One region of the Bacillus sp. N5-665 genome, then DNA from elsewhere that is predicted to be linked to it. Evidence: predicted binding sites of a transcription regulator. Region 1 holds the regulator's gene; each other region holds the start of a gene.
What was found. Region 1 encodes Rex, which represses fermentation and respiration genes when NADH is low (regulators of the CRP and FNR family bind a similar motif). Its sites were predicted from a motif close to TTGTGAAATATTTCACAA; they were not measured.
Positions count from the first base shown of each region.

Region 2: a site for Rex is predicted at 1,438-1,455, ahead of MNO09_RS04310 (DUF1641 domain-containing protein). Genes of this name have one in related genera too.
Region 3: a site for Rex is predicted at 3,538-3,555, ahead of MNO09_RS05330 (L-lactate dehydrogenase). Genes of this name have one in related genera too.

Region 1 is NZ_CP093325.1:5,262,340-5,272,363, reverse strand. It holds rRNA gene MNO09_RS29505 (23S ribosomal RNA) at 1-1,866, shown strand, start outside; rRNA gene rrf (5S ribosomal RNA) at 1,968-2,083, shown strand; tRNA gene MNO09_RS29495 (tRNA-Met) at 2,096-2,172, shown strand; tRNA gene MNO09_RS29490 (tRNA-Asp) at 2,176-2,251, shown strand; gene tsaE (tRNA (adenosine(37)-N6)-threonylcarbamoyltransferase complex ATPase subunit type 1 TsaE) at 2,426-2,899, shown strand; gene tsaB (tRNA (adenosine(37)-N6)-threonylcarbamoyltransferase complex dimerization subunit type 1 TsaB) at 2,880-3,572, shown strand; gene rimI (ribosomal protein S18-alanine N-acetyltransferase) at 3,586-4,029, shown strand; gene tsaD (tRNA (adenosine(37)-N6)-threonylcarbamoyltransferase complex transferase subunit TsaD) at 4,029-5,045, shown strand; gene MNO09_RS29465 (ABC-F family ATP-binding cassette domain-containing protein) at 5,453-7,387, opposite strand; gene MNO09_RS29460 (redox-sensing transcriptional repressor Rex) at 7,575-8,204, shown strand; gene MNO09_RS29455 (YdiK family protein) at 8,234-8,425, opposite strand; gene MNO09_RS29450 (CPBP family intramembrane glutamic endopeptidase) at 8,422-9,171, opposite strand; gene groES (co-chaperone GroES) at 9,573-9,857, shown strand; gene groL (chaperonin GroEL) at 9,896-10,024, shown strand, end outside.
Region 2 is NZ_CP093325.1:413,394-423,417, forward strand. It holds gene MNO09_RS04305 (NAD(P)/FAD-dependent oxidoreductase) at 1-893, opposite strand, end outside; gene MNO09_RS04310 (DUF1641 domain-containing protein) at 938-1,378, opposite strand; gene MNO09_RS04315 (winged helix-turn-helix transcriptional regulator) at 1,809-2,156, opposite strand; gene MNO09_RS04320 (MFS transporter) at 2,552-3,715, shown strand; gene pgoN (glyoxal/methylglyoxal reductase) at 3,731-4,570, shown strand; gene MNO09_RS04330 (thioester domain-containing protein) at 4,695-5,624, shown strand; gene MNO09_RS04335 (putative mucin/carbohydrate-binding domain-containing protein) at 6,195-9,992, shown strand.
Region 3 is NZ_CP093325.1:581,967-591,990, forward strand. It holds tRNA gene MNO09_RS05240 (tRNA-Arg) at 1-52, shown strand, start outside; tRNA gene MNO09_RS05245 (tRNA-Pro) at 63-136, shown strand; tRNA gene MNO09_RS05250 (tRNA-Ala) at 151-223, shown strand; tRNA gene MNO09_RS05255 (tRNA-Met) at 244-320, shown strand; tRNA gene MNO09_RS05260 (tRNA-Ile) at 325-401, shown strand; tRNA gene MNO09_RS05265 (tRNA-Ser) at 419-511, shown strand; tRNA gene MNO09_RS05270 (tRNA-Met) at 539-615, shown strand; tRNA gene MNO09_RS05275 (tRNA-Asp) at 619-694, shown strand; tRNA gene MNO09_RS05280 (tRNA-Phe) at 708-783, shown strand; tRNA gene MNO09_RS05285 (tRNA-Thr) at 798-873, shown strand; tRNA gene MNO09_RS05290 (tRNA-Lys) at 884-959, shown strand; tRNA gene MNO09_RS05295 (tRNA-Gly) at 973-1,043, shown strand; tRNA gene MNO09_RS05300 (tRNA-Ile) at 1,054-1,130, shown strand; tRNA gene MNO09_RS05305 (tRNA-Asn) at 1,138-1,212, shown strand; tRNA gene MNO09_RS05310 (tRNA-Ser) at 1,219-1,309, shown strand; tRNA gene MNO09_RS05315 (tRNA-Glu) at 1,315-1,386, shown strand; gene MNO09_RS05320 (sigma-70 family RNA polymerase sigma factor) at 1,596-2,126, shown strand; gene MNO09_RS05325 (DUF4179 domain-containing protein) at 2,119-3,147, shown strand; gene MNO09_RS05330 (L-lactate dehydrogenase) at 3,672-4,616, shown strand; partial or broken gene MNO09_RS05335 (hypothetical protein) at 5,152-5,364, opposite strand; gene MNO09_RS05340 (RNA-guided endonuclease TnpB family protein) at 5,543-6,697, shown strand; gene glgB (1,4-alpha-glucan branching protein GlgB) at 7,204-9,141, shown strand; gene glgC (glucose-1-phosphate adenylyltransferase) at 9,089-10,024, shown strand, end outside.

The DNA.
Region 1 (10,024 bases):
GTGTGTATTAAGTGGAAAAGGATGTGGAGTTGCTTAGACAACTAGGATGTTGGCTTAGAAGCAGCCACCATTTAAAGAGTGCGTAATAGCTCACTAGTCGAGTGACTCTGCGCCGAAAATGTACCGGGGCTAAATACACCACCGAAGCTGCGAATTGATACCAATGGTATCAGTGGTAGGGGAGCGTTCTAAGTGCAGTGAAGTCAGACCGGAAGGACTGGTGGAGCGCTTAGAAGTGAGAATGCCGGTATGAGTAGCGAAAGACGGGTGAGAATCCCGTCCACCGAATGCCTAAGGTTTCCTGAGGAAGGCTCGTCCGCTCAGGGTTAGTCAGGACCTAAGCCGAGGCCGACAGGCGTAGGCGATGGACAACAGGTTGATATTCCTGTACCACCTCTTTATCGTTTGAGCAATGGAGGGACGCAGAAGGATAGAAGAAGCGTGCGATTGGTTGTGCACGTCCAAGCAGTTAGGCTGATAAGTAGGCAAATCCGCTTATCGTGAAGGCTGAGCTGTGATGGGGAAGCTCCTTATGGAGCGAAGTCTTTGATTCCCCGCTGCCAAGAAAAGCTTCTAGTGAGATAAAAGGTGCCTGTACCGCAAACCGACACAGGTAGGCGAGGAGAGAATCCTAAGGTGTGCGAGAGAACTCTGGTTAAGGAACTCGGCAAAATGACCCCGTAACTTCGGGAGAAGGGGTGCTTTCTTAACGGAAAGCCGCAGTGAATAGGCCCAAGCGACTGTTTAGCAAAAACACAGGTCTCTGCGAAGCCGTAAGGCGAAGTATAGGGGCTGACACCTGCCCGGTGCTGGAAGGTTAAGGAGAGGGGTTAGCGTAAGCGAAGCTCTGAACTGAAGCCCCAGTAAACGGCGGCCGTAACTATAACGGTCCTAAGGTAGCGAAATTCCTTGTCGGGTAAGTTCCGACCCGCACGAAAGGTGTAACGATTTGGGCACTGTCTCAACCAGAGACTCGGTGAAATTATAGTACCTGTGAAGATGCAGGTTACCCGCGACAGGACGGAAAGACCCCGTGGAGCTTTACTGTAGCCTGATATTGAATTTTGGTACATTTTGTACAGGATAGGCGGGAGCCATTGAAACCGGAGCGCTAGCTTCGGTGGAGGCGCTGGTGGGATACCGCCCTGAATGTATTGAAATTCTAACCTACGGGTCTTATCGACCCGGGAGACAGTGTCAGGTGGGCAGTTTGACTGGGGCGGTCGCCTCCTAAAGTGTAACGGAGGCGCCCAAAGGTTCCCTCAGAATGGTTGGAAATCATTCGTAGAGTGCAAAGGCATAAGGGAGCTTGACTGCGAGACCTACAAGTCGAGCAGGGACGAAAGTCGGGCTTAGTGATCCGGTGGTTCCGCATGGAAGGGCCATCGCTCAACGGATAAAAGCTACCCCGGGGATAACAGGCTTATCTCCCCCAAGAGTCCACATCGACGGGGAGGTTTGGCACCTCGATGTCGGCTCATCGCATCCTGGGGCTGTAGTCGGTCCCAAGGGTTGGGCTGTTCGCCCATTAAAGCGGTACGCGAGCTGGGTTCAGAACGTCGTGAGACAGTTCGGTCCCTATCCGTCGTGGGCGTAGGAAATTTGAGAGGAGCTGTCCTTAGTACGAGAGGACCGGGATGGACGCACCGCTGGTGTACCAGTTGTTCTGCCAAGGGCATAGCTGGGTAGCTATGTGCGGAAGGGATAAGTGCTGAAAGCATCTAAGCATGAAGCCCCCCTCAAGATGAGATTTCCCATAGCGTAAGCTAGTAAGATCCCTGAAAGATGATCAGGTTGATAGGTTCGAGGTGGAAGCATGGTGACATGTGGAGCTGACGAATACTAATAGATCGAGGACTTAACCATATAATATGAAGCAATGTTATCTAGTTTTGAAAGAATATAAAAAACTTGTTGACTTTAAAAGTTAAATAAGTTATGATGATTCTTGTCTTAAATGAATACAGTCTGGTAATGATGGCAGAGAGGTCACACCCGTTCCCATACCGAACACGGAAGTTAAGCTCTCTAGCGCCGATGGTAGTTGGGACCTTGTCCCTGTGAGAGTAGGACGTTGCCAGGCTATTTATATCATCGCGGGGTGGAGCAGCACGGTAGCTCGTCGGGCTCATAACCCGAAGGTCGCAGGTTCAAATCCTGTCCCCGCAACCAAATGGTCCCGTGGTGTAGTGGTTAACATGCCTGCCTGTCACGCAGGAGATCGCCGGTTCGACCCCGGTCGGGACCGCCATTTTATATAAAGAAAAGAACGAAACATGTTGTTTCGTATTTTTTTATTTGTTTTAACAAAAAACTAATAAAGACAGTCAAACTATCCTTAGGAAAACTCCTAAGGACTTTTTTATATATTCAAAACCTGTATAATAAAGAGCAGAGAACATTGTGAGTAAAGTAGGTGAAGTCTGTGAGTAAATATGAAATAACAACAAACTCTTCTGAGGAAACACAAAGATTATCAGAAAAACTAGGTGGACTTGTCGGTGCACAAGATGTAATTATTTTAGAAGGAGATCTAGGGGCTGGTAAGACAACTTTTACAAAAGGGCTAGCAAAAGGTCTTGGAGTGAAAAGAGTTGTAAATAGTCCTACCTTTAATATTATTAAAGAATATAAAGGGAGATTGCCGCTATATCATATGGACGTGTATCGCTTAGCGGAAAGTGAAGAGGACTTAGGTTTTGATGAGTATTTCTACGGTGAAGGAATTACCGTAGTAGAATGGGCTCATTTAATAGAAGCATTTTTACCAAATGAGAAGTTACAAATTAGTTTATTCCATGCTGGAGATGATACAAGGAAAATTGTACTCGAGCCAATTGGAGATCGATATATTAGATTATGTGAGGAGCTATTACAAGATGAAAGTACTAGCAATTGATACTTCAAATTACGTAATGGGTGTATCCCTTATTGAGGAAGGAAACGTAATTGGGGAAATCATTACAAACTTAACAAAAAACCATTCTGTACGTCTTATGCCAGCTGTAGAGAAATTGTTAAAAGAATGTGGTGTAAAACCGAAAGAATTAACTAAAATCGTTGTAGCTGCTGGACCTGGATCATATACAGGTGTTCGTATAGGTGTGACAGCTGCAAAAACATTAGCTTGGTCACTTCAAATACCAATTGTAGGTGTATCAAGTTTAGAAGTAGTGGCTGCAAATGGTGCTAATTTTAATGGATTGATCTGTCCTTTATTCGATGGAAGACGTGGACAAATTTATACTGGGTTATATACATATGAAGGAGAGCATTTAAATTCTATAGAAGAAGACCGAATCATCCTTATTGTAGACTGGTTGCAAATGTTAAAAGATACAGGAAAGCCTGTTTTATTTATTGGTAACGATGTTAAACTGCACAAAGAGACGATTATCGAACATTTAGGCGAACAAGCTGTATTTGCTCCCTTCACTAAAAATAACCCAAGACCAAGTGAGTTAGCTTTCTTAGGGTTACAAAAAGAAGAACAAGATGTACATTCATTTGTTCCTAGTTATCTTCGTTTAGCTGAAGCTGAAACAAAGTGGTTAGAAAGTCAAAACAAGTAGGAGTCTCCAGAAGATGGATATGATATTTAGAAAGATGGAACTCGATGATATCGCTCAAATTGTAGCTATTGAAGAAGCGTCTTTTTCAACTCCTTGGACTGCAGATGCCTTTCACCGTGAGTTAACGACGAATGAACATGCACATTATGTTGTGCTAGAAAAAGATGGTCGTGTAATTGGGTATTGTGGATTGTGGATAATTATTGATGAATCACATATAACAAATATAGCTATTTTGCCAGAATACAGAGGTCAAAAGCTAGGGGATGCTTTATTGAAAGAAGTTATTTCCGAAGCGAAAGATTTAGGGGTAAAAACGATGACGCTTGAAGTACGTGTATCAAATGAAGTAGCAAAACAGTTATACAGAAAATACGGATTTCAAAATGGTGGAATTCGTAAACGATACTATGCAGACAATCAGGAAGATGGTCTCGTAATGTGGGTGAATATATAATGGAAAAAAATACGATTATACTTGGTATTGAAACAAGTTGTGATGAAACAGCAGTAGCAGTTGTTAAAAATGGAACGGAAATTATTGCGAATGTCGTTGCATCACAAATTGAAAGTCATAAACGTTTTGGCGGAGTTGTACCAGAGATTGCATCCCGTCATCATGTAGAAGAAATTACAGTTGTGTTAGAAGAAGCTTTAAAAGAAGCAAATATCACATTTGATGATATTGATGCAATTGCTGTAACAGAAGGACCTGGGTTAGTAGGAGCGCTTTTAATAGGGGTAAATGCAGCGAAAGCAGTGGCTTTTGCACATGATATTCCTCTAGTGGGTGTTCATCATATCGCTGGGCACATTTATGCGAACCGTTTAGTAAAAGAAGTTCAATTCCCACTACTATCACTTGTTGTATCTGGTGGACATACGGAGCTTGTTTATATGAAAGAACATGGTTCATTCGAAGTGATTGGTGAAACAAGAGATGATGCAGCTGGAGAGGCATATGATAAAGTAGCTCGAACGTTATCCATGCCATATCCAGGTGGTCCTCACATTGATCGCCTTGCACATGAAGGGGAACCGACAATCGATTTGCCTCGTGCATGGCTAGAACCTGATTCGTATGATTTCAGTTTCAGTGGATTGAAATCAGCAGTTATCAACACTGTGCATAACGCAAAACAACGCGGGATAGAAATTGCACCGGAAGATTTAGCAGCAAGTTTCCAAGCGAGTGTAATAGATGTGCTTGTAACGAAAGCATCTCGTGCAGCAGAAGCGTATAACGTAAAGCAACTGCTTCTTGCTGGTGGAGTAGCTGCGAATAAAGGACTTCGCGCACGTTTGGAAGCGGAATTTGCGACAAAAGAAAATATTGAGCTAATTATTCCTCCACTATCTTTATGTACCGATAATGCAGCGATGATTGCAGCCGCAGGTACAATTGCATATGAACAAGGAAAACGTGCTACATTAGCTTTAAATGCAAATCCAGGATTAGATATTGAAGCATAGTTATACACAAAATTAACCACAGCTTGTGGATAAAACCCATATTATCTGTTGATAATATGGGTTTTATTGTGTATATAAAATGTTGATAACTTTTTTGTTAGTTGTGGATAATGTGGAAAAGTTATTTTGGGGTTTATTTTATAAAGGTGGATATGTGTATAAACCTGTGGATAAAGTAGGTGAAGTCTGACCTTTGAATGTATTCTTTTTTGGGAAATAAATCGCAAAAAGATATCTCTAAAAAACATTTTGAAATGTGCCCTTATTATAGGGGCGAGCCAACATTGTCAAACTTTGTCGGTAAATCGGTATGTCGTGTCGAATCGTTTATACCCCAGCTAGAAGATAAAAAGGATGTCGCATAGTCAAAAATCCCGACTTATGAGACATCCTTCTTATTCATACTCTTATAAATGTAATTCTTCCCATTCTGCCATACAAGCATCAAGTTGCTCTTGTAGTGTTTGCTTTTTCGTTGTAATTTCACTAGCCTTTTCATAATCTGCGTATATTTCTGGTAAGCAAAGTTGATCTTCTAACGTAGCAATTTCTTCTTCAAATTCTACAATATTTTGTTCTAGCTCCTCAATTTTTCGAGTGCGTTGACGTTCTAATTGTTTACGCTCTTTTTCTTCGAGATAATTTAATTTTTCTTGAGCTACAGTTTTTTGAACAGGTGCTTGGTTTTCTTGCTGTTCTTGTTGTTCAAATGCTGCACGTTCAATCATTTCATTTTTCTTCTCCACATAGTAATCGTAATCGCCTAAATACTCTTGTGCACCTTCTGTTGACAACTCAACAACGGTCGTCGTTACACGATTAATAAAGTAGCGGTCATGTGAAACAAATAGAAGGGTGCCTGGATAATCAATTAAAGCATTCTCCAAAATTTCTTTACTATTTAAATCAAGATGGTTCGTAGGTTCATCGAGAATTAATAAATTCGATTTTTGCATCATAAGTTTTGCAAGAGCTAATCGAGCTTTTTGTCCACCACTAAGAGAAGATACTGGTTTTAGTACATCATCCCCTGTGAATAAGAAGTTACCTAATATCGTGCGAATTTCTTTTTCGGGCTGCAGTGGATATTCATCCCATAACTCATTTAAAACTCGCTTAGAAGATGTTAAGTTTGCTTGTTCTTGATCATAATAACCAACAGATACATTGGATCCGAAAGAAACATCACCATTTAATAGTGGTAACTTATTCACAAGTGATTTTAATAATGTGGATTTCCCAATTCCGTTTGGACCAACTAAAGCAACGCTATCCCCGCGAGTTAAGCGCATAGTTACATGTTCAATAATCGGATCATCATCATAGCCGATAGTTGCATCCTTTACTTGTAAAACATCATTTCCACTTTGTTTTTCGATATCGAAGTGGAAGGATGCTGACTTAGAATCACCTAAAGGTCTAGTCAATAATTCCATTCTATCTAATTGTTTACGACGGCTTTGAGCACGTTTTGTCGTAGATGCGCGAGCTATATTTTTTTGAACGAAATCCTCAAGCTTAGCGATTTCATCTTGTTGTTTTTCATAACGTTTCATGTCTTGCTCGTATAATGCTGATTTCAAGTCTAAATATTTACTGTAGTTACCAACAAATCGTCTGCTTTCTTTATTCGAAATTTCATATACTTGTGTAACGAGTTTATCTAAGAAATAACGGTCATGAGAAACGATTAGTATTGCGCCAGGATAGCCTTGTAAATATTGTTCAAGCCATGTTAATGTTTCGATGTCTAAATGGTTTGTAGGCTCGTCCAAAATAAGTAGGTCTGGTTTCGTTAATAATAATTTACCGAGAGCTAATCGTGTTTTTTGTCCACCACTTAATGTAGAAATCGTCGTCTGGTGCGTTTCAACTGGGAAGCCAAGACCACTTAAAATCGAGCGAATATCTGCTTCATATTGATATCCACCTTGATCTTTATAATCTAATTGCAATTGGTCATAATCAGCTAATAATCTTTCATATGTAGCCTCGTTTGAAAAGTTTTCTTCTTTTCCCATCTCTTGCTCTAGCCTTCGAAGTTTTGTCTCCATTTGCTGCAAGTGTGTAAAGACGGTTAACATTTCATCCCAAATTGTTAAAGATGTTTCTAACCCGGTATTTTGAGCTAAATATCCGATTGAGACATCTTTCGGTTTTATAATTTCGCCACCATCATGAGATAGCTCACCAGCTATTATTTTTAATAATGTAGATTTTCCGGCCCCATTTCGTCCGACTAATGCGATACGATCTTTCGTTTGAACTTCTAATTTTATGTTTGCAAGAATCGTTTCTGCACCGTATAATTTCGTAAGCGCGTTTACTTGTAATAAAATCAATGTTTTCACCTCAAATAATTTCTTAACTTTGCCATGTTTATATTTCTCAATCATACTAAAAATAGTGTATAGTTTAAAATAAAGAGAGAATACTTCTTCTCTTTATTATACAGGGAAATTCATGAGTGCTAAACTTCTGTATTTGATTCAAGTATATGAATAAAGATAGGAAGAGAGGAGAGGTTATATGGATCAGCAAAAAATTCCACAGGCCACTGCCAAACGATTGCCTCTATACTATCGATTTATCCAAAACTTATCTCTTTCTGGTAAGCAACGTGTTTCATCAGCCGAATTGAGCGAAGCGGTAAAAGTTGATTCCGCAACGATTCGAAGAGATTTTTCATATTTTGGAGCGTTAGGGAAAAAAGGTTATGGATATAACGTAAATTATTTATTATCATTTTTCCGTGAAACACTCGACCAAGATGATATAACACGTGTAGCACTTATTGGAGTAGGTAATTTAGGGACCGCTTTCTTACATTATAATTTCACGAAAAACAATAATACAAAAATTGAAATGGCGTTTGATGTTAGTGAAGAGAAAGTCGGGACAGAAATCGGGGGCATTCCTGTATATCATTTAGATGAATTAGAAGAACGTTTATCAACTGATATACAAGTGGCAATATTAACAGTACCCGCTACAGTAGCACAATCTGTAGCAGATAGATTGGCAGAAACGAACGTGCATGGTATTTTAAATTTCACACCAGCGCGCTTAAATGTGTCAGATAATATAAGAATTCACCATATTGATTTAGCGGTAGAGTTACAAACACTTGTTTACTTTTTAAAGAATTATCCACAATAAAACGCAGAGGAAGCGACCTCTGCGTTTTATTATTGTTTTTTCTTTGTGAATTTAACTAAGATAAGGCGAAGTGCCAAATTAAAATCAATTGTTGCCATAACTGCAAATAGTATTGTCCACATATTCCAGATTGTATCTGTTACGTTCGTAATGGCGAAGCGTGTAAAGATACATCCTAGAAGGAAGTACAATGCAGCCATGAACAATGGTGAGTTCCTCATACTAAAAATCCTCCGATAAAGCCTTGCATTTTTTCAGCTTCTTTAATCATTTCTTGAATTTGTTCATTGCTCATTAAAACTTGAGCAACTGCAACTAATGTATTCATTGCAACATGAGCCGCGATAGGGACGATAATACGCTTCGTTTTTACATATAAAAAGGCGAATACGAGTCCCATAGAAGTGTATACCAATAAGTGAGTGAAATCAAAATGAATTGCTGCGAATACAAGAGAACTAATGATAGCAGCAATAAAGAAGTTAAACTTCTTATAAAGTGTACCAAATAAAATTTTTCTAAATACGATTTCTTCCAAAATAGGTCCTATTATAGAGATAACGATAAGGAACCAAGGTGTCGTTCTTGCGATATCCATAAGTCTTGCTGTATTTTCTGATCCAGGTTTAATTCCTAATACACGCATTTCTATCATACCGGCAATACTTTGTGAGAAAAATGCTAGGAAGAACCCAATAAAAATCCAACCAATCGTAGCTGGAACAGTAGAGCGCATTGTATCTAAACGTCTGTCACGAATATCTGTTCTAAGTAACCAAAGTACGATACATAATGCAATAAAGAAGCTAATGATTGCCCAGTGGCCAGTTATGAGTTGAAATTTCTCTTCTCTAGTAAATCCTCTGTTATCATAAAGTCCAGTTTTCAGCAGAAGTGGTAATCCAGCAATGGATGATAACTGCATTAAAATGTATGTAACGATAACCCACCAATATTGTTTTTTCAAATGGTTTAACCATCCTTTCTAACTCTAGTGTATGAGATAAGGTAGGATAACATGTAAGTATGCTACCTACGATATAAACTTCACTTAAATTATGTTTTTTTCGTAAATCCTTATTTGAAATTATAATAGAAGACAGGAGAAAGTTGTGTGTATAGCGAAAACAACTTAGGGTGTCCTTTCATATTGTAACATACGAGTAGTGGAAACAACGATTCATATAGTAAAGGTAGAAGAAGAGGGACTCTATATAGAAAAGTGTATAGCTTAATTTGCGAAAAAATTATGATTTTTTTACTTGCAAAAGAAATTGAGATTATTTATTATTATAAGTGTGTTAGCACTCGGGTGACTTGAGTGCTAATAAATAAAATTTACATAACAAAATGAGGAGGTTATTGTTCATGCTAAAGCCATTAGGTGATCGCGTTGTAATTGAGCTTGTTCAAGCAGAAGAAAAAACAGCAAGTGGTATTGTATTACCAGACACTGCAAAAGAAAAACCACAAGAGGGTAAAGTTATTGCAGTAGGTACTGGTCGAGTGCTTGAAAATGGTGAGCGTGTTGCTTTAGAGGTAGCTGCAGGTGATCTTATCATCTTCTCAAAATATGCAGGTACTGAAGTAAAATACGAAGGTACTGACTACTTGATTTTACGTGAAAGTGACATTTTAGCAGTTATTGGTTAATTATATAAATCTTAAAAAATTCAAGGGGGTCAATTATTATGGCAAAAGATATTAAATTTAGTGAAGAAGCACGTCGTTCGATGCTTCGCGGTGTCGACACTCTTGCAAACGCAGTTAAAGTAACGCTTGGACCAAAAGGTCGTAACGTTGTACTTGAGAAAAAATTC
Region 2 (10,024 bases), 670 kb from region 1:
ACAGCGCTGTCTCCAGCAACGAATACGTCTTTGTGAGAAGTAGATTGTAGGTATGCATCAACTGTTGCACGGCCACGGTTTACTTCAAGACCTGATTCACCGATTAATGGGTTACCTTGTACGCCGCCTGTCCAAACGAATGTGTTAGCAACAAGTTTTTGACCGTCTTTTAAGTCGATTTCATTGCCAGCAACGTTTGTTACAGGAAGACCTGTTAAGAATGTAACACCGCGTGCTTCTAGGCTAGTAGTTGCACGTTCGATTAAGTGGTCTGGTAATACTGGAAGGATTTTTGGACCTGCTTCAACAAGAAGAAGTTTAACTTCTTTTGGATTTACGCCGTGGCTTTTTGCAAGTTTAGGCATAATGTCAGCAAGCTCACCAACTAGCTCAACGCCAGTTAATCCGCCACCGCCGATTACGATTGTAGCATCAGCTTCGTTTTTCGTTTTCGCGTATTCACGAATACGGTCTTCAACGTGTTTGTAGATTTTGTTTGCATCAGCAGCAGATTTTAATACCATGCTGTTTTCTTCTAGTCCTGGAATACCGAAGTAAGCAGTTTTACTTCCTAAAGCAACTACAAGTGCATCGTAAGATAAAGTAGTGCCACCAGCTAGTTTAATTTCTTTGCTATCAACTGAGAATGACTCAACTGTTGCGATTTTAAGATCGATGTCTTTACCTTTGAAAAGCTTTGTAAGTGGCATTGCAATTGCTTGCTCAGCAACGTTACCAGCTGCAAGGCGGTGTAGTTCAGTGATGATTTGGTGTGTTGGGTATTGGTTAATCACTGTAACTTGTGCTTCTGATTTGCTGTAATATTTACGTACGTTTAAAGCGGCAAGAAGACCGCCATAACCAGCGCCTAAGATGACAATTTGTTTTGACATAGTATGATATCCCCCGTCTTTACTAATTGTTGTTATAAGTTAAATTATTTATTGTTACGTTCTGCACTAATTTGAAGGTATGCGTTCACAAAGCGGAACATTTTTTGTGCTTGTGGGTCTTTTAGTAATTTTAATAGACCGAACAGGCCGATAACTTCGTTGCTTTCGTCAGCACGATCTTTCGCTTCGATAGCAGTTGCAGCCATGCCTTTCACTGTATCTTTTACAGGTTCTACAAGCTCTGTGATTGCACTAACAGTGTCGCTTTTTAATACTTCATCAGTAGCAACAGTTTGAGCGAAGTCATAAGACTTAGTTAAAATATTAACAAGCTCAGTTAATTTTGGAAGCTGTTCTACTAGTGTTGTTAATGATTCTTGTACCTCAGGTTTTAACAACTGATCAAGTACATCAAGTTGTCCTTGGCTAGCAGAAATTTGTACAGTTTCTTGTTCTGGCTTTGTTTGAGTCATAGTTTCTGGCATCTCCAATTCTCCTTTACGATAGCAATACTCTTATTTTTGATAGGTAAGATAGTAAACGTTTGCGAAACTTTATACAAAGTTTCACAAAGCACAATAAAATGCCTTTAAATTTATGCCAGCAAGTAAGCTGAAATCATAAATCCAAAACCATAATGTCCTACCTATTATTTATGAACTGTCCGATACATGGCTTGTCCGCATAATGGAAAGTTCCTTTATCGGAAAGTGTATATAATATATATCCTATATTATATACTATATACACCTATGTTAACATAAAAATGATTCCTAATTATTTGATATTAAGCGTATAACGTAGTACTGACAAGGCGTGAAAGCGCATAAATTATTTTGATAAGGTAGGAAATGTACGTATATATAAATAAAAAAAGGAAAAAATGGACAAATTTATGTTCATTTTTTCCTTTTTTTATTGTTCACCTTCTGTAATTAGCATCGATGTGTTACCGCTTTTTTCAAGGTGGCATTCGCCCCAAGTACAAAGAGAATCAAGAATGGATTCTAAAGACCAACCGTAGTCTGTAAGAGAATATTCTACTTTCGGTGGTACTTGATTGTATACCTTTCTTTGAATAACTCCGTCTTCTTCTAATTCGCGTAATTGCTGTGTTAACATCTTTTGTGTAATACCAGGCATGAGACGTTTTAATTCACTCGTTCTCTTTGTACCTTTCGTTAAGTGGCAAAGAATAACGACTTTCCATTTTCCGCCGATAACCTCTAAAGTCGCTTCAACGGGAATATTATATTTCTTCATATAAAAAATCTCCTTTGATGAATATAGATTTCAGTTCTCCAACAAAAGAAGCTAAATAATTTAAATGTTACTAAAAAGTACCTATAGCACTTTAAAGTACGTACTTTTTATCATGTTGAATATGTTCCATAATAGCATATGTAAGAGGGAAATGAGTAGTACGGTACTAAAAAGTGCCTATGTTACTTTTTGGTACCTATCGTACTTTAAAGTGCGTTCTTCAAAAAAAGAGTGAAGCCATTCATAATAGCATATATCAGCAGTAAAGTTATGTTTGTAGAAGATAAAAAGGCCTTTTTATCATACTATTATGATTGGATTTCTCGCATTAAGGAGGAGTTCAATTGAATTCATATACAGTATCTTCTTCGGCAGTACAGACGAATCGAAGAAGTATGTTTGCTTTATTAGCACTAGCAATTAGTGCGTTTGGAATTGGTACAACCGAATTTATTAGTGTCGGTTTATTACCATCTATTTCAGAGGATTTACATGTTTCTGTTACAACAGCGGGTTTAACCGTTTCTTTATATGCATTAGGAGTAGCGTTTGGTGCCCCAGTATTAACGTCGTTAACAGCTAGTATGTCGCGAAAGACGTTATTAATGTGGATTATGACTATTTTCATTATTGGTAATGGAATTGCGGCAGTGGCAACAAGTTTTACTGTGTTACTTATCGCGAGGGTTGTATCTGCGTTTGCGCATGGTGTTTTTATGTCGATAGGATCCACAATTGCGGCTGCGCTTGTACCAGAGAATAAACGTGCAAGTGCAATTGCATTTATGTTTACTGGTTTAACTGTTGCGACCATTACAGGTGTACCGATTGGAACATTTATCGGTCAACAATTTGGTTGGAGAGCATCGTTTATGGTAATTGTGGCAATTGGAATCGTTGCCTTAATCGCTAACAGTATGCTGATTCCGTCTAACTTGAAAAAAGGTACATCCGTATCATTTCGTGATCAATTCAAACTGATTACGAATGGAAGACTATTACTTGTATTTACTATTACTGCATTAGGGTACGGGGGGACATTCGTAACATTTACGTATTTATCTCCGCTATTACAAGAAGTAACAGGATTTAAATCAAGTACCGTTACAATTATTTTGTTAGTGTACGGAATTGCAATTGCGATTGGGAATATGGTTGGCGGAAAATTATCAAATCATAATCCGATTCGAGCATTATTTTACATGTTCTTTATTCAAGCGATTGTATTATTTGTTTTAACATTTACAGCACCATTTAAAGTCGCTGGACTCATCACAATTATTTTTATGGGACTATTTGCGTTTATGAATGTTCCAGGGCTACAAGTGTATGTCGTTATCTTGGCTGAGAGATTTGTTCCAAGTGCTGTTGATGTGGCATCAGCGATTAACATTGCAGCATTTAACGCAGGAATTGCTCTTGGTGCTTACTTGGGCGGTATTGTAACGAACTCGTTAGGGTTAATTCATACGGCCTGGGTAGGAGGCATTATGGTAGTAGGTGCTGTTATTTTAACAGCGTGGAGTATGACATTAGAAAAAAGAGATCAAGTGAAGTAAGGGAGAGAAAATATAATGAAAAATTTACAAAGTACAACAACATTGCATAACGGTGTAGAAATGCCTTGGTTCGGTTTAGGTGTATTTAAAGTAGAAGATGGACCAGAACTTGTAGAAGCAGTAAAATCGGCGATTAAAGCAGGATACCGCAGTATCGATACAGCTGCGATTTATGGAAACGAGAAAGCTGTAGGAGAAGGAATTCGCGCTGGTATAAAAGAAGCAGGGATTTCTCGAGAAGATTTATTTATTACTTCAAAAGTGTGGAATGCAGATCAAGGATATGAAACGACACTTGCTGCATATGAAGAGAGCTTAAAAAAATTAGAGCTAGATTATTTAGATTTATATCTTGTTCATTGGCCTGTAGAAGGGAAATACAAAGATACGTGGAGAGCATTAGAAACACTTTATAAAGAAGAACGCGTACGTGCAATTGGCGTAAGTAACTTCCAAGTTCATCACTTACAAGATGTAATGAAAGATGCGGAAATCAAGCCAATGATTAACCAAGTAGAATACCACCCTCGTTTGACACAAAAAGAATTACAAGCTTTCTGTAAAGAACAAGGTATTCAAATGGAAGCATGGTCACCATTAATGCAAGGTCAATTATTAGATAACGAAACATTACAAGCAATTGCTGAGAAACACGGTAAAACGACAGCTCAAGTTATTTTACGTTGGGATCTTCAAAATGGAGTAATCACAATTCCGAAATCAACGAAAGAACACCGTATCATTGCAAACGCTGATGTGTTTAACTTTGAATTAACGAAAGAAGATATGGAGAAAATCGATGCGTTAAATGAAAATCATCGTGTTGGTCCAGATCCTGATAACTTTGATTTCTAAACTTATAGTGGAGAGAAAGAGTGCAAACAGTTTGCACTCTTTTTTGTTTTGTTTATGCATAAAAAAAGTTTCTAACTAAATAATAAACAGAAGAAAATTTGTTATTTCATAAGGGGTTGTAAACATGAATATAAAAAGATCTTTCAAGCTAATGGCCGCTTTTTTGAGTGTTTTATTTGTATTTGCGAACTTATTATTTCCACTTCAACAAGCATTCGCGGAAGTTATGGATCATACAAAGTATGAAATGGATTGGAGTTATAGTAGGTCAAAGAAGAAACCAATTCGAACAGAGCTTATTAAAACGGCAGATGGTAAAATTGCCTTTTGCTTAAATGTAGATTTGAAATCTCCAAGCGGTCAAGATTTACCGGAAATGGGGAAAGTGGATATTAATGTGTATCGTGTACTATTAAATGGATATCCACAAAAGAGCCCACAAGAATTAGGTGTTTCTGATTGGAGAGAAGCGCATTATGCAACGCAGCTTGCAGTATGGAATGCATTAAAACAAATCGATATTAATGATTTAGATTTTCGAAATAAAAATGTAGAAAAGGTAACGAAAGATATCGTTGCAAAGGCAAGCGCTAGTGAAGAATTACAAGAAATTACGATGAGTGTCGTGCCGTCAGAAGAGCAACAAGCAGTGTTGAAAAATGATTTCTTTGAAACAGGTTTATATACAGTAGAAACAAATGCGAAAAGCGGAACGTATAAAGTGCAAGCAACAGGTGCACCAGAAGGCGCGAAATTTGTAAATGAAAAGGGCGAAGCAAAAACGGAATTCAATGTAGGAGAAAAGTTCCGCATCTTAATTCCGAAACAAACACCAGCTGGTGGGTTTAGTTTTAAAGTATCAGGGAATTTAACGAAATTACAAGGAATTGCGCATAAAGGCACACCAACAATTCAAAATGCGGTTGTATTACTTGAGCGTAGTGAGGAAAAAACAAGTCCGGAGTTAGCGGTAAGTTGGAAAACAACAAATGGTCATGATAATAATAAACCACACACTCCAAATGAACCGCATAAACCGAATCAAAAGAGATAAAGAAAAAGCATTGGCGTTTGCCAGTGCTTTTTTATATGAATGATAAAATTATATTAGGAAAATTAAATGTGGGATGAAATTACTGTTTATACAGTTTAAACTCTATTTAGAAATAATATAAATATATTAAAATTCAAACGTTACAATTAATAGATTATATTCACGGAATTGTAACATTATTCCGATTGAAAAGGCTATCAAACCGTGTAGAAAGCGTGTAAAATTCAGTTGGAAAAACTACCTATAGATGGTCATATATGAAGGAAATGTAAGTTCCTATTGTTATTTGTATTTATACATGTATAGATGACAAGACTAAAAATCTTTTACTATTCTCTTTTTATGTAGACAGAGAACTCATCACAAGTAGAGGGAAGTGAGGAGGATACAGTACATAAAAATTTTTACAATGTAATAAAGCGAATACATTGAAAGGAATGCGGTAGTAAATGATGTAGGTGTGCGAGGTGTTAGTCTATTCGTTAAATGTTTTTATAAAAATAATAGGATTATTTATTAAATGAATATATAGGATAGTTTCTCTAAATAAAGGAACAGGGGATACAGATTATGTCGAAGAAACAGAGTAGTAGGGTATTAGTGGCTGGAATATGTATATCTACATTATTATCGCCAGTAGCTTTTGAAGCATCGAAAGGATATGCGGCGCCTTTGGAAGATGTTAAAGGTGGGAGTTTGGAAGAGAACAAATTTGAGCAAAGGACGTTTCATTTGCCTGGAAAAGGGGATTTAGAAGCGGAAACAAACCGTTTAAAAGTAAGTTTTCATCTTTCTGCTAATGAACCAACTGGAATTTATGCAAAGGAAAATGAAGAGATTGCAATTGAAATAAAAGGAACGCAGTCTATTCAAGCTTTTATTGGAACAAGATCATATGATGAAAAAGAACCTGAAAAGTTTGATTTAAAACCGGGAAAAAATGTTATTTCATCGCCGAATGGTGGTATTTTATATTTTTATAATATGAATAAAGAAGGGGAAGTAATAGCTTCTGTTACGAATGGTGGTAGCCATTTTCCTTTGTTTATTTTAGGTAAGCATACGAAAAAAGATTTTGATGAAATGTTGAAGAAATATAAGGATCCTTATGCAGTTGAATTAAAAGGTGAGAGAAGTTTAATTACTGCGAGTTATAATGCTGTTCAAAATCATATGAACGGTACAGATCCAACAAAGCTAATGAAATTACACGATAAGATTATTCGTCTGGAAAATGCAGTAGCAGGATTATCTGAGGACGGTATTGGAGTCGCGAAATCTCCAAATCATTACGTTCAGTTTGTTGAAGAACGGAAGCCTGATGAAGATGATTATATGTTCGCAACAGATTATCGTACAGCATATATCCCAAAAGTAATGAATAGAGTATTGGATTTAGAAGTACTTGAAAAGGATGGTTGGGGACCATGGCATGAAGTTGGACATTTACATCAACAAAGGCCTTGGGACTGGGATGCTGTTGGGGAAGTAACAGTTAACATTTATTCTTTAGCAGTACAAAAAGCATTAGGGAATAAACTAGACATGGGGGATCATTATAAAAAATCATTTGAGTATTTAGAAAGACCTATAGAAGAAAGAATAATTGATAAGTTCGATCCGCTTACAATGTTTTGGCAATTAAATGTAGTGTATGGAGAACATTTTTATCCTACATTGCATCAAGCTTATCGTTTGTTATCTGAAGAGGAAATGCCTACTTCTGATGAAGAGAAAAAGCAAATGTTTATTTATATGACATCAAAAGTGGCGGGGCAAAATTTAGTTCCTTTCTTTGAGGAGTGGGGATTAACTCCAAATGATGAGACTAGAGAAAAAATAGAGAAATTAAATTTACCTAAATTAGAAAAAGAAATATGGAAAGCAACAGATAGTAACGATATTCGTGAAAAACAAGTTACGCCATATGAAGTTCCATATGGTGAAGCATTTAATGTGGAGCAAGACCTTGTAGTAGGTACGGATTTTGATGAGAATTTAGCAAGTCAACTGGTTCAAAATCTAGGTGAGAATGTAAAAGTAACAGGTAAGATTATTTGGCCTAGATTAGAGAATGGAAAACAGGAAGTATTAGTAGAAATTGGAGACGAGAAAGGGAATAAAAATTTAATTCCTGTTCCAATGAATGCTCGTTATGGGGATACTATGGTAATTAAAGGTTTTGGTGATGAAGTGAATTCTGTTATAGCACTTCTTCATAATGAAAAGAAAATTGATGTTGTTTTCGAGGGTAATGCATTGCATCAGCGATTTAAAAATGAAAAATATGTAGAGATTACAGTATACGATAAAGAAGGTAATGAAAAGAAAAATATTTCTGTAGAGGGACAAGAAAGTTCAAAAAAAATTGCTGCGCAATTGAAGGAGTTTGAATTCCAATATGGGGACGTCGTGAGAGTATTTCATGCGGAACCGGATCGTTTTAGTTGGTATCAAAACGACAAACTGGTAAATCCAGCAGAGAATAAAAAAGAAAAGTTTTTCAAAATTACTCCGCAAGGATTTGAATTAAAAGACGGTTTGCAAGAAGTAAAAGCTGTGCCACAAAAAGTAGTAATCGGAACAAATAGCGAAGCATTAGATGCGAAGAAGTTTGTTGAAGTAAAAGATGGAGAAGTAATTGGTTTTGTAGAGAAACCAATTACAACGAAACTAGGTGAACAAAAAGTAAAAGTAGAAACGAAAGACCGTTTTGGAAATAAGCAAGTAACGGAAGTACCTGTAGAAGTGATTTATGGAGATAGCATTGCTTATATAGGATATAACAATGAAATCGCATCAGTTGTAACATTAAAGCATAAAGAGAAGAAATTACATGCGACTGAAATGGATGAACAAATTCATGAGTATTTTAACAAAGAACAATATATAGGAATTACGTTATATGATCAAAACGGAACTGAGAAAAAACATGTAACAGCAGAAGGACAAGAAACTTCAAAGAATTTTGCTGAACAAGTGAATGGACTGCAATATGAATATGGGGACGTTGTGAAAGTATTTCATGCAGAACCAGACCGTTTGAAATGGTATCAAAATAATAACTTTGCTGGTCAAGGTGAGAAAGAGGGAGTAAAAGAACTATTCTTCAAAGTGACAGAAAAAGGTTTTGAGAGAATGGATATGTTGCAAGAAGTAAAAGCGGTTCCACAAAAAGTAGTAATCGGAACAAATAGCGAAATGTTAGACGCGAAGAAATTTGTGGAAGTAAAAGGTGGAGAAGTAGTAGGGTTTGTAGAAAAACCAGACACAACGAAAATCGGTGAACAACAAGTAAAAGTAGAAACGAAGGATATGTTTGGAAATAAGAAAGTGACAGAAGTTCCTCTAACAGTAACATATGGAGATAGCCTACTTGTATATGGATTAAGTTATGGTGCCGACGATATGAAATCAATTGTAACTTTGCATCATGATACGAAAAAACTGAGTGCGACAGATACAAAGAACCTAATTCATGATTACTTTAAAGATGAAAAGTATTTTGAATTCACATTGTACGATAAAGAAGGAACAGTGAAGAAAAATATAGCGGTAAAAGGTTTAGAGAATACGCAAGAATTTGCTAAGGAAGTAAATGGACTTGCATTTGAGTATGGCGATGTAGTGAAAGCATATCATGCGGAATCTTCTCGTTTACATTGGTATCAAAAAGATGTATATGTGGGCGAAGGAAAAAGTAAAGAGATAAAGGAATTAGTCTTCAAAATCACTGAAAATGGATTTGAAAGATTAGACGGTGAGCAAACAGTAAAAGCAAATCCGCAGCAAGTAGTAATCGGAACAAATAGCGAAACGCTAGATGCGAAGAAATTTGTTGAAGTACAGGGTGGAGAAGTAGTAGGTTTTGTAGGGAAACTAGATACGACAAAAATTGGTCAGCAAACAGTGAAAATAGAAACGAAAGATCGATTTGGAAATAAGAAAGTGACGGAAGTTCCTGTAGAAGTGACATATGGGGATAGTCTAGTCTATCAAGGTGTGTCCGATGTTACACGTTCTATTATTACGTTAAATCATGATGAAAAGAAGTTACATGCAACATTTACGAATGATGTGATTCATTATCGTTTTGTGAACGAAGAGTATATAGGCTTTGCGATTTATGATCAAAATGGGAATAAGAAAAAGCATATATCAGCGGAAGGGCAAGAAACTTCAAAGAATTTTGCGGAACAGGTAAATGTTACTTCATTTGAGTATGGTGATGTAGTAAAAGTGTATCATGCAGAACCAAGTCGTCTGAAATGGTATAAAAAGAATGAGTTAGCAGAACAAGTGGCTTCAACAGAAGTTGAATTTAAAATCACTCAAAGTGGATTAGAGCTAGTAAAGAAAACATTGTAATAAAAAATGCGCGTAGATGTTGGGTCTACGCG
Region 3 (10,024 bases), 840 kb from region 1:
GAGCGTTTGACTACGGATCAAGAGGTTAGGGGTTCGACTCCTCTCGGGCGCGCTTTTATTAACGGGAAGTGGCTCAGCTTGGTAGAGCACCTGGTTTGGGACCAGGGGGTCGCAGGTTCAAATCCTGTCTTCCCGATTTTCCAAAAACACGGGGCCTTAGCTCAGCTGGGAGAGCGCCTGCCTTGCACGCAGGAGGTCAGCGGTTCGATCCCGCTAGGCTCCACTTATTTTAATATCTTTTATGGCGGTGTAGCTCAGCTGGCTAGAGCGTACGGTTCATACCCGTGAGGTCGGGGGTTCGATCCCCTCCGCCGCTACCATAAAGGACCTTTAGCTCAGCTGGTTAGAGCAGACGGCTCATAACCGTCCGGTCGTAGGTTCGAGTCCTACAAGGTCCACCACTAAAGCTTTATATCTCGGAGGTATACCCAAGTTCGGCTGAAGGGATCGGTCTTGAAAACCGACAGGCGGCGAGAGTCGCGCGGGGGTTCGAATCCCTCTACCTCCTCCATTTTTTCTAAATTAAATATTTTATCATCGCGGGGTGGAGCAGCACGGTAGCTCGTCGGGCTCATAACCCGAAGGTCGCAGGTTCAAATCCTGTCCCCGCAACCAAATGGTCCCGTGGTGTAGTGGTTAACATGCCTGCCTGTCACGCAGGAGATCGCCGGTTCGACCCCGGTCGGGACCGCCATTTTTTACATAAAGGCTCGGTAGCTCAGTCGGTAGAGCAGAGGACTGAAAATCCTCGTGTCGGCGGTTCGATTCCGTCCCGAGCCACCATTTTGAAGTCGCAAGCCGACTTAGCTCAACTGGTAGAGCAACTGACTTGTAATCAGTAGGTTGGGGGTTCAAGTCCTCTAGTCGGCACCACTTTCAAAATGAGCCATTAGCTCAGTTGGTAGAGCATCTGACTTTTAATCAGAGGGTCGAAGGTTCGAATCCTTCATGGCTCACCATTTACAATTTAATGCGGGTGTAGTTTAGTGGTAAAACAAGAGCCTTCCAAGCTCTGGTCGAGAGTTCGATTCTCTTCACCCGCTTTTCAATTATGGGCCTATAGCTCAGCTGGTTAGAGCGCACGCCTGATAAGCGTGAGGTCGATGGTTCGAGTCCATTTAGGCCCACCATAATTATTCCGCAGTAGCTCAGTGGTAGAGCTATCGGCTGTTAACCGATCGGTCGTAGGTTCGAGTCCTACCTGCGGAGCCATATTATAGAGAAGTACCCAAGTGGCTCAAGGGGCTCCCCTGCTAAGGGAGTAGATCGCGAACGCGGTGCGAGGGTTCGAATCCCTTCTTCTCTGCCAGAATTGGCCCGTTGGTCAAGTGGTTAAGACACCGCCCTTTCACGGCGGTAACACGGGTTCGAATCCCGTACGGGTCATACTAAAAGAGATAGCATAATCTGCTATCTCTTTTTTGTTGTGTAAAAGTGGACTTTTGATAGTCTGCTTTTTTTTATGGATTTCTTGTGGCATTAGTGCTTGATAGTAATCATTGCAATAAGTTGTAGGAGATTTATATATACACTTATTTTTGCAACCTTTTTATTCTCTCATTCGACTATATTAGTAAAGGGAGGAAGAAATAAAAATGGACATAGCCTATCTAGTAAAACAAGCGACAAGAGGAAATGATCAAGCATTTGAACAACTTATTACTTTTGTTCGCCCAAAACTATATCGAACAGCTTATTCTTATGTAAGAAATGAACAAGATGCACTGGATATATACCAAGAAACAATTTATGAAGCATATCTTTCATTGAGAAAGTTAAAAAAGCCGGAGAAATTTCAAAGTTGGATTACTAAAATTCTTGTTTTTAAATCCATTGATTTTGTAAGAAAATCCTCTAGACAATTTCTTGCGAATGATGAAATGTTTTCTAATTTATGTGCAGAAGAGAGCATGAATAAATTAGAGCAATCGTTGGATTTAATCGAGGCATTTAATTTCTTAGATCCTACTTACAAAACTATTATTGTATTAAGGTATTATCACGATTTATCTATTAAGGAAGTTGCTGAGATTCTTAATTCTCCAGAAGGAACCGTAAAATCTCAATTACATCGAGCAAAGCAAGCCTTACGCCCCATTTTAAAGGAGGGATATAGTTATGAATAAAGAAGAATTTAATCACCATATCAATGATATTCCTATACCAGAAGATAGGTTAATTCAAAGAGAAAAAACAGCCGTGCTTCAAGCTAAGAAAAATCAATACCGTAGAAAAAATACAATGAAGTATTCTAGTCTTGTTGCTTGTGGAATATGTGTTTCTCTCTTAGGTTCTGGATTCATTTCTCCTACTATGGCAAAGACATTATCGAGTGTTCCAGTTATAGGCTCCATTTATGCACAATTTAATGATATTGCTTCTGATAAAATTGAAAAGGATGAGCTTGCTACATCAATTGAGAGACAAGATAACCATAGTGGTTTAACGATGAATGTGAAAGAGGCTGTTTACGATGGTGGACGTTTAGTGGTCACGGTGGAATACAAAGGAGAAAACCCTATTTCCAAAAGTAATGAAGAGAAAGCTGGATTTAGTTATGTAACCATTAATGGGAAAGAAGTTAGAGCTGCAATTGGTTCTACTTCACAGAAGTCAAAAGGACAAAACACTATTATTGAGCAGCATGAATTTACTCTGGCTAATTACGGTGAATTTGGTGATAAAATTGATGTTTCCGTCCATGGGAAAGATTTATTTGGACAAATAGGAACATGGAACGTAGCATTTCCTCTTACAAAAGTTGAAAGTGAGATTCGTAAATTCACTCCTAATATAAAAACATTAACGAAAGATAATCTGTATGCATTAATAGTAGATCAAGTAACCTTTTCGTCACTTTCAACGAGGATTGATTTGACCTTTGATTATCCAAAAGAAATGGAAGCTAATGATAGCTGGCCAGCACTCGATTATACTGTCACTGATGATGAAGGAAGAATCTACGAAGGAGTCAGCTTGCAAGTTGGTAGCACGGGACTATACGGACACCATATTGTTTTAGCTCTTCCACCAATGGATAATCCTCCAAAATCCTTAACAATTGAACCTACGTATCTTAGTGGTCTAAATGCTACATTAAAAAATGGAGGTGCTGAAGATTTGAAAACGACTGTGTTGCTACGATAATTGAAGAGACTTGTTAGGTTCCCATGTCTATTGACTGTTAATAAGTGATGGTATGTTAATTTGACGTGTATGGAAAAAATATCGCTATCCAGCTAAGAGAAATTTGTATCTATATAATCAAAAGACGCTATTCTTTTTGTAGAAGTATACAGAAATGGTGGCGTTTTTATGCTGCTATCATTGTCGAGTTTTGTCGGTAAGTCGATATATTGTAAAAATCGCTGATATATTTGGAGTTGCGGTTGATATATTCCGAAAATCGCTGATATAATTTCAATTACCAAAAAAACCTTTTCACAATCTAAAGAAAACGCCTCCATTGAGATTGATTTCATACTTGATTTAATAACTTTACACTCTATGTGAAAAAGTTCACAAATAGGTCATAATTTGTGAAGTAATTCACAATAATACGTGCTACAATATGAATGTAAAGAAGTTAAACAACATTAAATTAGTATTTTAATTAATTACTTAAACAATCATAAAAAAATAGATGTGAACAATAGAGAGGGGAAATTAACATGAAAAAAGGTATCAATCGTGTAGTATTAGTAGGAACAGGAGCTGTAGGTTGTAGTTACGCTTACTCAATGATCAACCAAGGTGTAGCTGAAGAATTCGTACTTGTAGATGTTAATGAAGCAAAAGCAGAAGGGGAAGCAATGGACTTAAGCCATGCGGTACCATTCTCTCCATCACCAACAAAAGTTTGGAGCGGTAGCTATGCAGATTGTAAAGATGCAGATTTAGTAGTTATCACTGCTGGATTACCACAAAAGCCAGGTGAAACTCGTTTAGATTTAGTTGAGAAAAACACAAAAATCTTTAAACAAATCGTTCGCGGTATTATGGATAGCGGATTCGATGGAATCTTCTTAATCGCAACTAACCCAGTAGATATTTTAACTTACGTAACTTGGAAAGAATCTGGTCTACCAAAAGAGCGCGTAATCGGTTCTGGTACTACTTTAGACTCTGCTCGTTTCCGTTACATGTTAGGTGACTACTTAGATGTAGATCCACGTAACGTTCATGCTTACATCGTTGGTGAACACGGTGACACTGAACTTCCAGTATGGAGCCATGCTACTATCGGTGTACAAAAACTAGAAACAATCTTAGCTAACAACGAACAGTACAAACAAGAAGACTTAGATAAAATCTTCGAAAACGTACGTGATGCAGCTTACCATATCATCGAGCGTAAAGGTGCAACTTACTACGGAATCGGTATGTCACTACTTCGTGTAACTAAAGCAATCTTAAGCAACGAGAACAGCGTATTAACTGTATCTGCATATCTTGAAGGACAATATGGTGAGAAAGATGCTTTCGTAGGTGTTCCAGCTGTTATTAACCGCGAAGGTGTACGTGAGATCGTAGAACTTGAGCTAAATGAAGATGAAAAAGCGAAATTCGCTCATTCTGTAAAAGTATTAAAAGAAACAATGGCACCAGTACTATAATAATTGCTAAATAATTCAGAGGCGGGAAACTGCTTCCTACCTCTGAGTTTTTATATAATTTAAAGGATTTACCGAAAGAATTCTCTTTCCAGAGGCGCGTGAAGGGCGATAGCCCAGTGATAGGTGGGAGATGAATTTCGGTTTGGCATAGCCAAAAACTTTTGATAAACTAGCTATATGAAGTTCTTTGATAACTTGATATAGAAGGTTGCAGGAAGAAAATAGCGTGCGAAAACCAAGCCATTCGGTTCCTGCGTAAAATATCAACCGTATAAAGAGAGCGTCCAATCGTTGGACATCTAGGGGTGGAACGCCCCGAAGTAACGCTCAGGGAGACGAAAGGTTACTTTCGTCGTGGAACTGAGAAGCTCCCACTTCAAGCTTTGCTAAGTGGCGAGTAGTTCACTATAAATTCCTTTTCCGTTTTCCCTTGTATATCCCCAATATACCCCCTTTTGCTGGATAAGGGTCGTTTATAGAAAAGAGCACTCTACTTTATATAGAGTGCTCTTTATTATTATTTTTTAGGCGTTAATCATAATTTCTTTAAAATATCTGCTAGTGTACCGCTTTTTGATTTTTCAACAGGTGTTTGTGATTTAGATGCACCTGGACCTTTTTTCAAGAAGTTCTTTTCAACGAAGCGAATGTCTTTTTCATCGACAATGCCGTCGTTATTAAGATCGCCGCCTTTTACAGATACTCCTTTTTTACCATAGTTGCTAGCGATAATTTCGGTTTGATTTAGTTTTCCTATTTATTTTGCCTCTGATATAATCAGCCTTATAAGAGGAGACTTTTGGTATAACCATGAAATTAAATAATAGTAACTCAGTGTTCATGTTGTGTTATCACCTTTGGTGGCTCGCCGTAGATAAAGTAAAACAGTTTATGGGAAATCAAGGCGAAAAGTGAGATGAATTAATATGACAAAGCATAATAAGGCGTACAAATTTCGTCTGTATCCAACAGAAGAACAAGCAAATCTGATACGTAAAACTTTTGGGTGTGTACGCTTTGTATATAACAAAATGCTAGCTGAACGGAAAAAAGTATACGAAAAATACAAAGAGAACAAGGAAGAACTAAAGAAACAAAAATTCCCTACTCCTGCGAAATACAAGGTGAAGTATGAATGGTTGAAAGAAGTCGATTCATTAGCATTGGCTAACGCTCAATTAAACTTGCAAACTGCGTATAAGAATTTTTTTAGTGGTCAAAGTGATTTTCCTACATTCAAAAGTAAAAAGAGTAGAAAATCCTATACAACAAATAGAGTAAACGGAAATATTATGTTATTTCATGGTTATATCAAACTACCGAAATTGAAATTAGTGCGATTGAAACAACATAGAGAGATACCGCAAAACCATATCATTAAATCATGCACGATTTCGCTGACATCAACTGGTAAGTATTATGTGTCTGTTTTAACTGAATATGAAAAGGAAATTGTTCAGAAAGAAGTAGAAAGTGTAGTTGGATTAGACTTCGCAATGGCCGAATTGTATGTGAGTAGCGAAGATGAGAAAGCCAATTATCCTCGCTTTTATCGTCAGATGCTGAATCGATTAGCAAAGGCACAACGAGTATTAGCAAGACGTGTGAAAGGCTCAGTGCGCTGGAATAAACAGCGCATTTGTGTAGCGAAGTTGCATGAAAAAGTCGCCAATCAACGTAAAAATTTCCTTCATCATAAGTCTAAAGAATTAGCTAAGAACTTTGATGTTGTAGCAATCGAAGACTTACATATGAAAGGAATGTCACGAGCACTTCGCTTTGGTAAGAGTGTAGCAGATAACGGTTGGAGGATGTTCACGACATTTTTAGCATATAAGCTACAAGAACAAGGAAAACAGCTTGTAAAAGTAGATGGGTGGTTTCCTTCTACAAAGATGTGTAGTAATTGTGGAAACAGAAAAGATATGCTACTATCTGAACGCACGTATGAGTGTTCTTGTGGACTAACAATAAGTCGCGACTATAACGCAGCTATTAATATTAAAAGAGAAGCCATACGCCTATTAGCTAGCGATAGCGTAAATACCTTTGGAACAAGGGTGTTAGCTCGGCTGTCCTAGGACAAATTCGTTAGCTATCAAAAGTAGCGACTAACCGAGAAGCCCCCTAATTTAATTTTTTATCAAACTTTCGCCTGGAGCATGGATAGAGTAAACATAGTGTTTCAGTATGAATTATATTTGCGACAGTTCGTAGTTCTTTATTGAGAACAAGTATATGCTTATGAATTTTCCATTTCAAATAAATTGTGACAAAAAATGTTGAGAAACATTTTTTTATGACAGATTATTTTGTTGCGATTTTAAGTGATAAATAGCGAGTAAAATAGGATAAATCTAATGAAATAAAGGTTGAGAAATAAATAATAGGATGAAAGACTTGTAGGAAATGAAACGTTTACAATGAATATTCGTCAAAATTCGATATTTTACACAGTAAATTTGAATATTTTAAGCGAAATTAAAGAAAAAAACGAATATTTTTTAAAAAATAACAAGGATATTTCAGTTTTTCGCAGAAATGATAAAGAGTAAAAAATTTCTGTCATCTTAGTGAGGTGAACATATTGGATGTAATAAATTGTGAAGAAGTGAAACGAGATGAGTTTCATACAGAAAAGTACTATGACAGTTATAACATCTTTGGGGCACATATTGTGACGGAAGATGGGATGCGAGGTGTACGATTCACAGTATGGGCTCCTCATGCGAAAGCAATGAGTGTTGTTGGAGATTTTAATGAATGGGATTATGAGCAACATAAGATGCTACAAGTGACAGAAGAGGGGATTTGGTCCTTGTTTGTACCGCATATTGAAGAGAATGAGATTTATAAGTATGCGATTGAAACGATGGATGGTGACGTTATTTTAAAAGCAGATCCTTACGCAGTATATGCAGAAGTAAGACCAAATACGGCATCTGTAGTTTTTGATATAGAGGGATATGAATGGAATGATAAAAACTGGATTCGTAAGAGAAAGAAAAAATCGATTTATAAAGAAGCGATGACAGTTTATGAATTACATTTCGGCTCTTGGAAAAAGAAAGAAGATGGCGCTCTATATTCTTATAGAGAAATGGCCGAGGAGCTCATTCCGTATGTGGTGGAACATCAATTTACACATATTGAAATTATGCCGCTTGTTGAGCATCCATATGATCGTTCTTGGGGATATCAAGGGACGGGATATTATGCAGCGACAAGTAGATTCGGCACGCCACATGATTTGATGTATTTTGTCGATGAATGTCATAAATATGGAATCGGTGTCATTTTAGATTGGGTGCCGGGGCATTTTTGTAAAGATGCTCACGGTTTATATTTGTTTGATGGGACACCGACTTATGAATATAAAGATATAGATGTACAAGAAAACCTAGTATGGGGAACTGTTAATTTTGATTTAGGGAAGAGGGAAGTACGTAATTTCTTAATTTCAAATGCGTTATTTTGGATGAAGTATTTCCACATTGACGGTTTCAGGGTGGATGCAGTTGCGAATATGCTGTACTGGAATAAAGAAGGACAAGAGCAAAGTAATGAGTACGCTGTTTCATTTTTACGAGAGTTAAATGAAGCGGTGTTTGCAGAAGATGAAGATTTTCTTATGACAGCAGAAGATTCAACAGCTTGGCCACTTGTAACAGCTCCAACGTATGAAGGTGGGCTTGGGTTCAATTACAAATGGAATATGGGCTGGATGAATGATGTGCTGAAATATATGGAGTGTGCGCCTGAGTATAGGAAGTATATTCATGAGAAAATGACGTTCTCTTTAATATATGCTTACTCTGAAAATTTCATATTACCGCTTTCTCATGATGAAGTCGTTCATGGGAAAAAGTCGTTATTAAATAAAATGCCAGGAGATTACTGGGATAAGTTTGCTCAACTTCGTTTATTATATGGATATTTCTTTACTCATCCAGGTAAGAAATTACTCTTTATGGGTGGAGAATTCGGGCAGTTTGATGAGTGGAAAGACCTTGAAGATTTAGATTGGAATTTACATGATTTTGAAATGCATCGTTATATGCATGATTACTTTAAAGAGCTCATAGCATTGTATAAGCGCTCCAAACCACTTTGGCAGCTTGATCATTCACCTGAAGGATTTCAGTGGATAGATGCTAATAATCATGAGCAAAGTATTTTCTCGTTTATCCGCCAAGGGGATAAACAAGAAGATGCGTTAGTTGTTGTATGTAATTTTACAAAAGCTACATATGAAAACTATAAAGTAGGTTTGCCAGATTTCGAGTATTATAACGAGATTTTAAACAGTGACGCTGAGCAATATGGCGGCTCGGGGCAAGTGAATAAGAAACGTCTCAAGACGATTCAAGAACCGTATCATAATCAAGCGGCACATGTAGAAATTACAATTCCACCATTTGGCGTATCCATATTACGACCAGTGAAGACGAGAAAGGGGAGCAAAAAACAAGATGGCTCAAAAGCAAAAGTGCGTAGCAATGTTACTAGCAGGGGGAAAAGGTAGTCGATTAAGTGCATTAACAAAAAATTTAGCCAAGCCAGCTGTTCCATTTGGTGGTAAATATCGCATTATTGATTTTACGCTAAGTAACTGTGCGAATTCTGGTATTGAAACGGTTGGGATTTTGACGCAATATCAACCACTTGAACTTCATAATTATATCGGAATCGGCAATGCTTGGGATTTAGACCGAGTAAGCGGTGGAGTCACAGTGTTACCTCCTTATGCGGAGTCTTCAGGTGTGAAGTGGTATACAGGTACAGCAAGTGCCATTTATCAAAACTTAAACTATTTAAGTCAGTATGAACCAGAGTATGTTCTGATTTTATCAGGCGACCACATTTATAAAATGGATTACAGTAAAATGCTAGATTACCATATTGAGAAAGAAGCGGATGTTTCGATTTCTGTTATTGAAGTGCCGTGGGATGAAGCGAGTCGTTTCGGTATTATGAATACGAACGAAGAGATGGAGATTGTTGAATTTGAAGAGAAACCGCAATTTCCAAGAAGTAATCTTGCATCAATGGGAATTTATATTTTTAACTGGGCAATTTTGAAAGAGTATTTAGAGATGGATGCAAGAAATCCTGAATCTAGTAATGATTTCGGAAAAGATGTACTTCCGCTTTTATTAGATGAAGGGAAAAAGCTGATGGCGTATCCGTTTGAAGGATATTGGAAAGATGTTGGAACGGTGAAAAGCTTATGGGAAGCGAATATGGATTTACTTCGCGATGAAACATCGTTGAATTTAAACGATCGTAATTGGCGTATTTATTCTGTGAATCCAAATGAGCCACCTCAATATATTGCAGAAAAGGCAAAAGTAGAAGAATCACTTATTAACGAAGGATGCGTCATTGAAGGGGACGTGAAGCATTCT